Regions from separate parts of the Leucobacter muris genome, predicted to be linked through region 3. Evidence: predicted binding sites of a transcription regulator. Region 3 holds the regulator's gene; each other region holds the start of a gene.
What was found. The regulator LexA, encoded in region 3, represses DNA repair genes until DNA is damaged. The targets are predictions, from matches to a motif close to TCGAACANNTGTTCGA.

Region 1 (3,254 bases), 690 kb from region 3:
TGGACGTTGGGTCCGGAGCGGTGCTGGGCGCTGCTCCGAGGCGGCGCTGGGCGCTGCTCGGGGGCTCCGTCAGACGAGGCGCGAGCGGTCGAACGCGTCGAGGCTGATGCCTTGATCCAGCACCTGCTTCGCCCACTCCTTCGCGGAGTGCAGACTGTGATCGCGGTAGTTGCCGCAGCTCACCGCCTCGGTGCCGGGAACGTCGTCCCACGTGACCCGCTCGACCAGATCCTCGAGCGCGCTCTTGATCGCCGCGCCCACCTGCTCGGGCGTCGGCTCGCCCCAGGCGATCATGTGGAAGCCCGTGCGGCAGCCGAACGGAGAGATGTCGATGAGTCCGTCGAAGCGGGTGCGCAGCAGCGCCGCCAGGGTGTGCTCGATCGTATGCAGGCCCGCCGTAGGAATCTCGCCCTCGTTCGGCTGCACGAGCCGGATGTCGTAGTTCGAGATCGCGTCGCCCTTCGGCCCGTGCTCCACGCCGATCAGGCGCACGTACGGGGCCAGCACCTTCGTGTGGTCCAGGGAGAAGCTCTCAACCTCGGCAAGTTCGACATCGCTCATGCGGCCAGTGTAGCGACGGGCGCGAAGGGTGACACGAGTGTTACCGCGGCTTGCAGCGCGCGGCTCTCGGGTGGCGGATCCGACCTCGGTGAGCTCAGAACCGCGGTTCTCGTCTCACCGAAGCCGAATCTCTCGCCGAAGCCGACTACGCCGCGCGAGCGATGTCGCGGCGGGTGAGCGCGATGCGGGCGCGGGATCCGCGGGCCTCGGGATCCTCGGCGACGCGCACCTCCCATCCGGCGCGATCGAGGCGGCGGAGGTCGCCGCGCGCCTCGTCGAGACGGTCGGTCTCGACGAGGTACAGCGTGCGCCCCTCGGTGCGGTAGACCGAGCGGTGCTGCGCCCACTCGGGCACGTGCATCTCGTGGTCCTGGCCGAGGGAGTGGTAGGGGGTGCGCAGCGGGCGCTCGCGCCGCTGCTGCAGGTCGATGATGTAGCTGGTTTCCATGATGAGTCCTTTCGGGGCGCACCACCGTGGTGCACCGATGTATCGATGTGCGCACGGCGCAGTGCCAAGGCGGCCGTGTGGAAGGGCCGGGGCCGTGCTGCTGAGCTTCGCGGGACTCGCGGAGTTGATCTCTCGACGCCTTGAATCTGTCCGATTGCTTCGGGCGGAAACGCGTGTCTCTCACAAGCTCAGTTCTACAGTTTAGAACATGTCTTCGAAAAACGCTAGTGTGGGTTGAGTTTCGCATCGACCGGCGTTCCCCGCGCCATGAGGAGTCAGCCCATGCCCCAGCCCTCCACGCTGCTCGTGTTCGCGCACCGCGACGAGGCCTCCGCCTTCTCGGACGTGCCTCACCTCGTGACCGGGGTCGGCAAGGTGAACGCGGCCGTGGCGCTGGCGGGCGCGCTCGCCGCGGGCGGCGTGGAGCGGGTCGTCGTGCTCGGCACGGCGGGCGTCGTGAGCGACGGCCCCGAGCGCCCCAGCCTCGAAGACGTCTACCAGATCACGGGAGCGGTGCAGCACGACTTCTCGCTGCCCTCGCCCGAGCTGCGCCCCAGCGGTGCCGCGGTCCTGCCCCCCGAGCGCACGGCCGTGATCGCGACCGGCGACGTCTTCGTGAAGAACGACGCGCAGCGGGGTCACATCGCCGGGCTCGGGGCCTCGCTGGTCGACATGGAGGCCTACGCCTATGCGAGCGTGTGCGAGCGCTTCGAGGTGCCGCTGCAGATGTTCAAGGTGCCGTCCGATTTCGCCGACAGCGCGACCACCGACGAGGAGTGGGACACCATCGTGTTCCGCAAGAGCGAGCAGCTGCGCGCGTTCTGGGACCGCCTCGGCTGAGCCGGGCGCCGCGGCGCACGGCGCTCGCATCCCCGGGCATGACGAAGGCCCCGACTCGACCGGATCTCTCCGGGAGGCGGGGCCTTCGCAGTGGCGGTGACGGTGGGATTTGAACCCACGGTGCGGGGTTACCGCACACGACTTTTCGAGAGTCGCACCTTCGGCCGCTCGGACACGTCACCGCGAAAAAGAATACGGCATCGGTGCGTGCAACGCGAATCGGGGCCGGCTCATCGGGCGTGTTGGCGCCCCGCCGCTCGAGATCCTCCCACCCCGTCGCCCCCGACCTGCACCCAGAGCTTCGCCCGCATCGCCTCGCGGCTCGTGACGCCGAGCTTCGCGCGCGCCTGCGCGAGGTGGGATTCGACGGTGCGCACGCTGCACCGCATGCGCTCGGCGATCTCGCGGTTGCTGAGCCCCTCGGCCGCGAGCTGCGCGGTGGTCGTCTCCCGAGGGGTGAGCCGCTCGCGGGGCACATCCTCGATCGCCCCCGCGTCGAACCACGGCACGCGGCGCTCGGCCGCGGCCTTCAGCGCTGCGAGGCGGGCGTCGGCCGCTGCGACGCTGCCGCTGGCGCGCCGTCGCAGGAAGATGCGCCGGGCCTCCTGCAGCGCGGAGACGGCGGACCCGAGGAAGGCGCCGGCCTCGAGCCTCTCGGCCGCGCGCATGAGAGCGGCGGGATTCTGGGCGCGCAGCGCTTCGAGGTGCCCGCGGAGCGGCTTGCGATGCGGCAGCTCTTCGATCTCCGGCGGATCCTCGCGCTCGGCGGCGCCGGGGCGGGCTCGTGCCGCCGCGGGCTCCGGTTCGGCGAAGGTCTCTGCGCGCACCGACTCGAAGCGCCCCGAGAAGTAGAGCAGCACCTGCGCGCAGTACGAGCGGGTCGACGCGAGCTCCTGATCGCTCGCCGTCGACATCGAGCTGACCTGATCGATGAGCGCGTGCAACCGGTAGGCGACGAAGCGGGGCGCATGAGCGGCGAACCCCGCCCACTCGGCAGCGGATCGCGTGAGGTCTCCGCAGAACAGCGCCGTACGCGCGGCGAAGAGATGCCTCAACCAGATGCGGTGGCGGGATGCCCCGGGCAGCCGGTCGACGAGATCGAGCAGCTTGGGATCGTCGTCGATCTGCGCCGGCGCGAAGAACCTGATGACGCTCTGCGCCACGATCGTCGTCAGCAGCAGGTCGCGCAGCAGTTCGGAGGAGTGGATGGCGACGTGCGCGATGCGCTTCTCGACGGCATCACTGTCGAACTCCCGGTAGCGCACGCCGTTGCACACGGCCTCCAGCGAGAGCAGCTGCTCGGCGAGCAGCATGATCTCGGGAAGCGGGTGGCTGCGGGCGATGCGCAGCAGATCGGGGATGTCGACCGAGAGCGGGTGCGTATCGTTCCACCGGCGGATCACGA
Region 2 (3,254 bases), 390 kb from region 3:
GCGGACCACACTCGCGAGCTCGTCGTCGGAGTAGAACTCGAGATGCGCGGTGAAACCGAAACGGTCGCGCAGCGGATTGGGCAGCAGACCCGCCCGAGTGGTCGCGCCCACGAGCGTGAAGGGGGCGAGTTCGAGCGGCACCGACGTCGCGCCGGCGCCCTTGCCCACCATGATGTCGACCTTGAAGTCCTCCATCGCGAGGTAGAGCATCTCCTCGGCGCTGCGCGCCATGCGGTGGATCTCGTCGACGAACAGCACCTCTCCCGGCGTGAGGGCGGAGAGCACGGCTGCGAGGTCGCCGGCGTGCTGGATCGCGGGGCCGGACGTCTGGTGGAGCGGCTTGTCGAGTTCGGAGGCCACGATCATCGAGAGCGTGGTCTTGCCCAGTCCGGGCGGGCCCGCGAGCAGGATGTGGTCGGGGGTGTGCTGCCGCATGGTCGCGGCGTCGAGCAGCAGCCCGAGCTGGCGGCGCACCTTCGACTGGCCGACGAACTCCGAGAGCGTCGACGGGCGCAGCGCGCCCTCGTACCCCTGCTCGGACGGCGACGCCTGAGGCGAGAGCTCCCCCGTCATCGGCGTGCTCCGGCTCCGCCGCGAGCGGCCTGCAGCAGTGCGAGCGCGGCCCGCAGCAGACCCGCATGGTCGTCGGGGGCTCCGGCGTCGCGGGCGTCCTGCACGGCCTGGCGGGCATCCGATTCGGACCAGCCGAGGCCGACCAGGCCCTCGCTGACTGCGTCGGCGGCGCGCTGCACCGGGTCGCCGGGGGCCGTGTCGGGAGCGCCCGCATCGGCGAAGGCCGACTCGGGAAGCTTGCCCGCGAGCGAGACGACGATCAGCTTCGCCGTCTTGGGGCCGATGCCCGAGACCTTGCGGAACGGTTTCTCGTCCTCCGCGGCCACGGCGCGGGCGATCTCGGCGGGGCTCAACGACGAGAGCACTCCGAGCGCGCTGCGCGGTCCCACGCCCGAGACGGCGATGAGGTGACCGAACACGTCGAGTTCGTCCTGCGTGGCGAAGCCGAACAGGGTCAGCGAGTCCTCGCGCACCACGAGCGAGGTGTGCAGCGAGACCTCGTCGCCGACGACGGCCTGGGACACGCGCCCGCTGGGCACCTCCACGCGCATGCCGATCCCGCCGACACCCACGACGACCCAACCGGCGCCGGACGCGAGCACGGGCCCGCTTATCGAAGCAATCACGCACCCAGCCTAGAGTGCGCATCGGACGGAGGTGCTCGCGCCACACCGATCATTCGAATATATCTACGAACGACCGATGCATGCCGGCATGGCGCCTCGGCGGCGGTCTCACCGACTGCACCGGTGCGGGCCTCGCGCTCCCGCGAGGTCCGCACCGCACCGCTCTACGCGCCGTGGGCCGCCGCCGTGCGGGACACGCCGGCGGCGGCACCTTCCGCGTTCCGGCTGCGCACCGCCCGGTTCACAGCCGAGACGATCGCCTTGAGCGTCGCGCGCGTGGTATCGGGGTCGACGCCCACGCCCCACAGCCGCTGGCCGTCGACCTCGAGATCGACGTAGGCGGCGGCGACGGCATCGCCGCCCGAGCTCATCGCGTGCTCGACGTAGTCGAACAGCGTCACGGCGTGGCCGTTCTCGTTGATGCCCGTGATGAAGGCGTCGACCGGGCCGTTGCCGCGGGCGGTGAGCTGATGCTCCCCCTCGCCGTCGCGGTAGTCGACGGTGAGCTCGGTCACCCCGTCGCCCGCGCTCGTCGACGCGGTCCGGAACAGCTCGTAGCGGCCCCAGCGCTCGAACGACGAGTCGGTCGTGGGCAGGTACTCGTCCTGGAAGATGCGCCAGATCTCGTCGCTCGAGACCTCGCCGCCCTCGCTGTCGGTGAGCCCCTGCACCACCGCGCTGAACTCGATCTGCAGCCGGCGCGGCAGGTCGAGGTTGTGGTCGGTCTTCAGCAGGTAGGCGACGCCGCCCTTGCCCGACTGGGAATTGACCCGGATGACCGCCTCGTAGGAGCGCCCCAGATCCTTCGGGTCGACGGGCAGGTAGGGCACGGCCCATTCGATGTCGTCGATCGCCGTGCCCGCGGCCTCGGCGTCCTGCGCCATGCGCTCGAAGCCCTTCTTGATGGCGTCCTGATGCGAACCCGAGAACGCCGTGTAGACGAGGTCGCCGGCCCACGGGCTGCGCTCGGGCACCCGCAGCTGGTTGCAGTACTCGGCGGTGCGACGCACCTCGTCGAGGCGGGAGAAGTCGATCTGGGGGTCGATGCCCTGGGTGAACAGGTTGATGCCGAGGGCGACGAGGTCGACGTTGCCCGTGCGCTCCCCGTTGCCGAAGAGGCACCCCTCGATGCGATCCGCACCCGCCATGTAGCCGAGCTCGGCCGCCGCGATGGCCGTGCCGCGGTCGTTGTGAGGGTGCAGCGAGAGGATGACGTTCTCGCGGTGGTTCAGGTGGCGGCTCATCCACTCGATCGAGTCGGCGTAGACGTTCGGGGTCGCCATCTCGACCGTGGCGGGCAGATTGATGATGACCTTGCGATCGGGCGCGGGCTCGAAGATCTCGAGCACGTCGTTGCACACCTCGACCGCGTACTCGAGCTCGGTGCCGGTGTACGACTCGGGCGAGTACTCGTAGTAGATGTCGGTGCCCGCGCAGATCGACTCGCTCGCCCGGCAGAGCTTCGCGCCCTCGGTGGCGATCTTCTTGATGCCCTCGCGGTCGGAGCGGAACACCACGTCGCGCTGCAGGATGCTCGTGGAGTTATAGAGGTGCACGATGGCCTGCTTGGCGCCGACGAGCGACTCGTAGGTGCGCTTGATCAGGTGCTCGCGCGCCTGGGTGAGCACCTGGATGGTGACGTCGCCGGGGATCGCGTCGTCTTCGATGAGCTGCCGCACGAAATCGAAGTCGGTCTGACTGGCCGAGGGGAACCCGACCTCGATCTCCTTGTAGCCCATCTTGACGAGCAGGTCGAACATGATGCGCTTGCGCTCGGGGCTCATGGGATCGATGAGCGCCTGATTGCCGTCGCGCAGGTCGACGGCGCACCAGCGGGGGCCTCGGTGATGCGCTTCGCGGGCCACGTGCGGTCCGGCAGGTCGACCGCGATGATCTCGTGGAACGGGCGGTAGCGATGGACCGGCATGCCGGAGGGCTTCTGCGTGTTCTTCATGGGCTCGTACTCTCTCGTCTCAATAACTCTTGCTCAGCCAAACACGAACACCGCGACGAGGGAGGCCTGGGACTAGGACTCGTCGCGGCAGCTAAGGAGAA
Region 3 (3,254 bases):
GTGCGGGCGGCGCGCTTCGTGCCGCCCGAGCTGCTCGGCTCTACCGACGACTGCGGGTTCTCGCCCTACCTCATCGACGAGAAGCCGCGGCACGGCTCGCCCGACTTCGCCCGCGACGTGGCCTTCGCCAAGATCGCCGCTCGGGTGCGGGGCACCGAGCTGGCGTCCGAGGCCCTGGCGGGAGCGGCGTCGTGAGCCCGCTGCCGCTCGCGGGCAGCGCGCCCACCCGCGCCCGCTTCTCCTTCGAGGTGTTCCCGGCGCGCAGCGGCGCCGCCGCCCTCGCCCTCGGGCACGCCGTGCAGCACCTCTCCGCAGCCGGCCCCGACTTCATCTCGGTCACCTACGGGGCGAACGGGTCCAACCGCGACGCGTCGCTCGACCTGCTGAAGTACCTGCGCGATCACACCGACGCACTGCCGCTCGCACACCTCACCACGGTCGGTGAGAGCCGCGATGCGGTGCGCGAGACGATCCACCGCATCATGGACGCCGGCGTGCACGACTTCCTCGCCCTGCGCGGCGACCCGCCGCGGGGGCTCGACGAGCACGACCCTGCGGTGACGGGATCCCTGTCGTCGCTCGAGCTGGTCGATCTGGTCGCCGAGGCCCGCGCCGAGCGACCGCCGCTCACGAGCGTCGGGCGCACCGCCGTGGCCGCGTACCCGAACGGGCACCCGCTGTCGCGATCGCGTTCGCAGGACATCGAATGGCTCATCGAGAAGCAGGAGGCCGGCGCGCAGTTCGCCGTCACGCAGCTCTTCTTCCGGGCCGAGGAGTACCTCGGCTTCGTGGGCGACGCCCAGAGCGCGGGGCTGCGGATCCCCGTGCTGCCCGGGCTCATGCCGGTCTCGACGAGTGCGCAGCTGCGCAAGGTCGCGTCGCTGGCGGGTCGCCCGGCCCCCGAGGGGCTGGAACGGGCACTCGAGGAGGCCGGGGGATACGCGCCCGAGCTGGGCGTGGAGCACACGGTCGACCTCGCACGCGCGCTGCTCGCCGGGGGAGCCCCGTCGGTGCACCTCTACACCTTCAACCGGCACGAGCAGGTGCTGGCCGTGCTGCGCGAGCTGCAGCTGCTGACGCCGGATCCGATCGGCTGAGGGTACGGCAGCGCCGGGCGCTTCCGCGGCGTTCGGCCGCTCGCCACCGCGTGCCGACGCCGGGCCGGGGGCGGCCCCGGCCCGGCCTGCGCGATCAGACGGAGCGGAAGACCGCGACGACGCGGCCGAGCACCTCGGCGTGGTCGCCGAGGATCGGCTCGAACGCGCTGTTGCGCGGCAGCAGCCACGTGTGGCCGTCGCGGCGGCGGAAGACCTTGACGGTCGCCTCGCCGTCGAGCATCGCCGCGACGATGTCGCCGTTCTCGGCCTCGCGCTGCTGGCGCACGACCACAAAATCGCCGTCGCAGATCGCCGCATCGATCATGGAGTCGCCCACCACGCGCAGCATGAACAGCTGGCCGTCGCCCACGAGCTGCCGGGGGAGCGGCACGATCTCCTCGACCTGCTGGTCGGCCGTGATCGGCACGCCCGCGGCGATCTGCCCGACCAGGGGCACGTAGGCGGCTTCCTCGACCTGCTGCGCGGGGGCGTCGGCGATGGCCGCGCTCGTGCTCGCCAGCTCGACGAGGATCTCGAGTGCTCGGGGCCGGTTCGGATCGCGGCGGATGTACCCGCCGAGCTCGAGGCGGCTGAGCTGGTGGGTGACGCTCGAGAGCGAGGAGAGCCCGACGGCGTCGCCGATCTCGCGCATGCTGGGCGGGTAGCCGCGAGTGTCGACCGAGCGCGCGATGCACTCGAGGATCGCCTGCTGCTTCTCGCTGAGGGGCTTCCGGGAGTGGGGAGCGTCGCTCATCGCTGTCCTTTCCGAGGCCCGAGGGCGGTGGCGGGAGGGTCGGATCCATGAATGTCAGTGGTTGCTGATTCAGTGATGCCGTTGCTCGAAACCATAGCCGCTGCATTCGAACACCGCCAAACAAGTGTTCGAGTGTCGCGGAAAAGATCGAAACATGTGTTCGAAGATCTTGCTTGCGGTTTCGATTCATCGAAGATATATTCGAAACAGATGTTCGCCCCGATGTGATACTCGCGGCGGCGCGGAAGAACAGGAGAGACCACCATGAGCGCACAGGCGGTTCTGCAGCACGAGTCGTACGAGGTTCGCCCCCCGAAGGCGAACGCGAAGCTGCGCCTCACGCGTCGCGGGCGAGTGGTCTTCGGATCGCTGGCCACCGTGATGGTCGCGGGCCTGCTCGCGCTGGCGGCGACGTTCGCGGGCCCCCAGGCCTTCGCGTCGGAAGAGGGCGCTTCCGGCCAGCAGTTCCACTACGTGGTCGTGCAGCCCGGTGCTTCGCTCTGGTCGCTCGCGACCGAGCTCGACCCCGAGGCCGACCCGCGCGACCTGGTCGCCGAGATCGTGCAGCTCAACCAGCTCGACGGCTCTGGCATCGAGGCGGGCGAGGCGATCGCGGTGCCGCTGCGGTACTCCGACAGCCCCGCGGTGTTCGGGGCCGACGAGCTCGATACGTGAGGGTGTGAAGCCTGAGCGATCGAAGCGTGCGCGTTCGAAGGCGTCCCGGGCGCACCCACTAGGTTCCGACCCTGCGCGCCGGCCTCGCGAGCCGGCGGCGCCCCGGGGAGGTTCTAAACTGGTGCGGTGACCAGCCTGAGCGATCTCCCTCTCCGCGCCAACCTCGTCGGCAAGCAGCCCTACGGGGCTCCCCAGGATCCCGTGCCGGTGAGCCTCAACGTCAACGAGAACACGCATCCGATCCCCGAGGGCGTGGTTGCCGACATCGCGGAGTCGCTCGCGCAGGCGGTTCACGGAGTGAACCGCTATCCCGACCGCGAGTTCACCGAGCTGCGCGAGGCCCTGGCCGGTTATCTCGGCCATGGCCTGACCGTCGAGCAGCTGTGGGCGGCGAACGGCTCGAACGAGGTGCTGCAGCAGATTCTGCAGGCGTTCGGCGGCCCCGGGCGCTCGCTGCTGAGCTTCACGCCCACCTACTCCATGTACCCGCTGCTCGCCTCGGGCACCGACACGGAGTGGATCGCCGTTGCGCGCCCCGCCGACTACGCCCTCACCCCCGAGCTCGTGGTCGGCGCCCTGCGCGAGCACCGGCCCGACATCGCCATCCTGTGCGGCCCCAACAACCCCACCGGCACGCCGCTCGACCGCGAGGTGATCCTCGCCGCCTATGAGGCCTTCGACGGCATCCTCATCGTCGACGAGGCCTACCACGAGTTCGACGCGCAGCG

Region 1: Leucomu_RS02030 (phosphorylase family protein) is a predicted target of LexA. The motif match lies at 1,212-1,227, and genes of this name have one in related genera.
Region 2: ruvA (Holliday junction branch migration protein RuvA) is a predicted target of LexA. The motif match lies at 1,253-1,268, and genes of this name have one in related genera.

Annotation. Positions count from the first base shown of each region.
Region 1 is NZ_CP035037.1:450,204-453,457, forward strand. Features, by position in the region: gene Leucomu_RS02020 (S-ribosylhomocysteine lyase) at 70-561, opposite strand; gene Leucomu_RS02025 (hypothetical protein) at 707-1,009, opposite strand; gene Leucomu_RS02030 (phosphorylase family protein) at 1,292-1,849, shown strand; tRNA gene Leucomu_RS02035 (tRNA-Ser) at 1,941-2,031, opposite strand; gene Leucomu_RS02040 (helix-turn-helix transcriptional regulator) at 2,080-3,162, opposite strand; gene Leucomu_RS02045 (P-loop NTPase family protein) at 3,089-3,254, opposite strand, start outside.
Region 2 is NZ_CP035037.1:1,530,733-1,533,986, reverse strand. Features, by position in the region: gene ruvB (Holliday junction branch migration DNA helicase RuvB) at 1-573, opposite strand, end outside; gene ruvA (Holliday junction branch migration protein RuvA) at 570-1,199, opposite strand; partial or broken gene leuA (2-isopropylmalate synthase) at 1,364-3,153, opposite strand; partial or broken gene Leucomu_RS15835 (DUF2207 domain-containing protein) at 3,115-3,254, shown strand, end outside.
Region 3 is NZ_CP035037.1:1,143,243-1,146,496, forward strand. Features, by position in the region: gene Leucomu_RS05325 (uroporphyrinogen decarboxylase/cobalamine-independent methonine synthase family protein) at 1-195, shown strand, start outside; gene Leucomu_RS05330 (methylenetetrahydrofolate reductase) at 192-1,097, shown strand; gene lexA (transcriptional repressor LexA) at 1,192-1,851, opposite strand; gene Leucomu_RS05340 (hypothetical protein) at 2,116-2,526, shown strand; gene Leucomu_RS05345 (histidinol-phosphate transaminase) at 2,653-3,254, shown strand, end outside.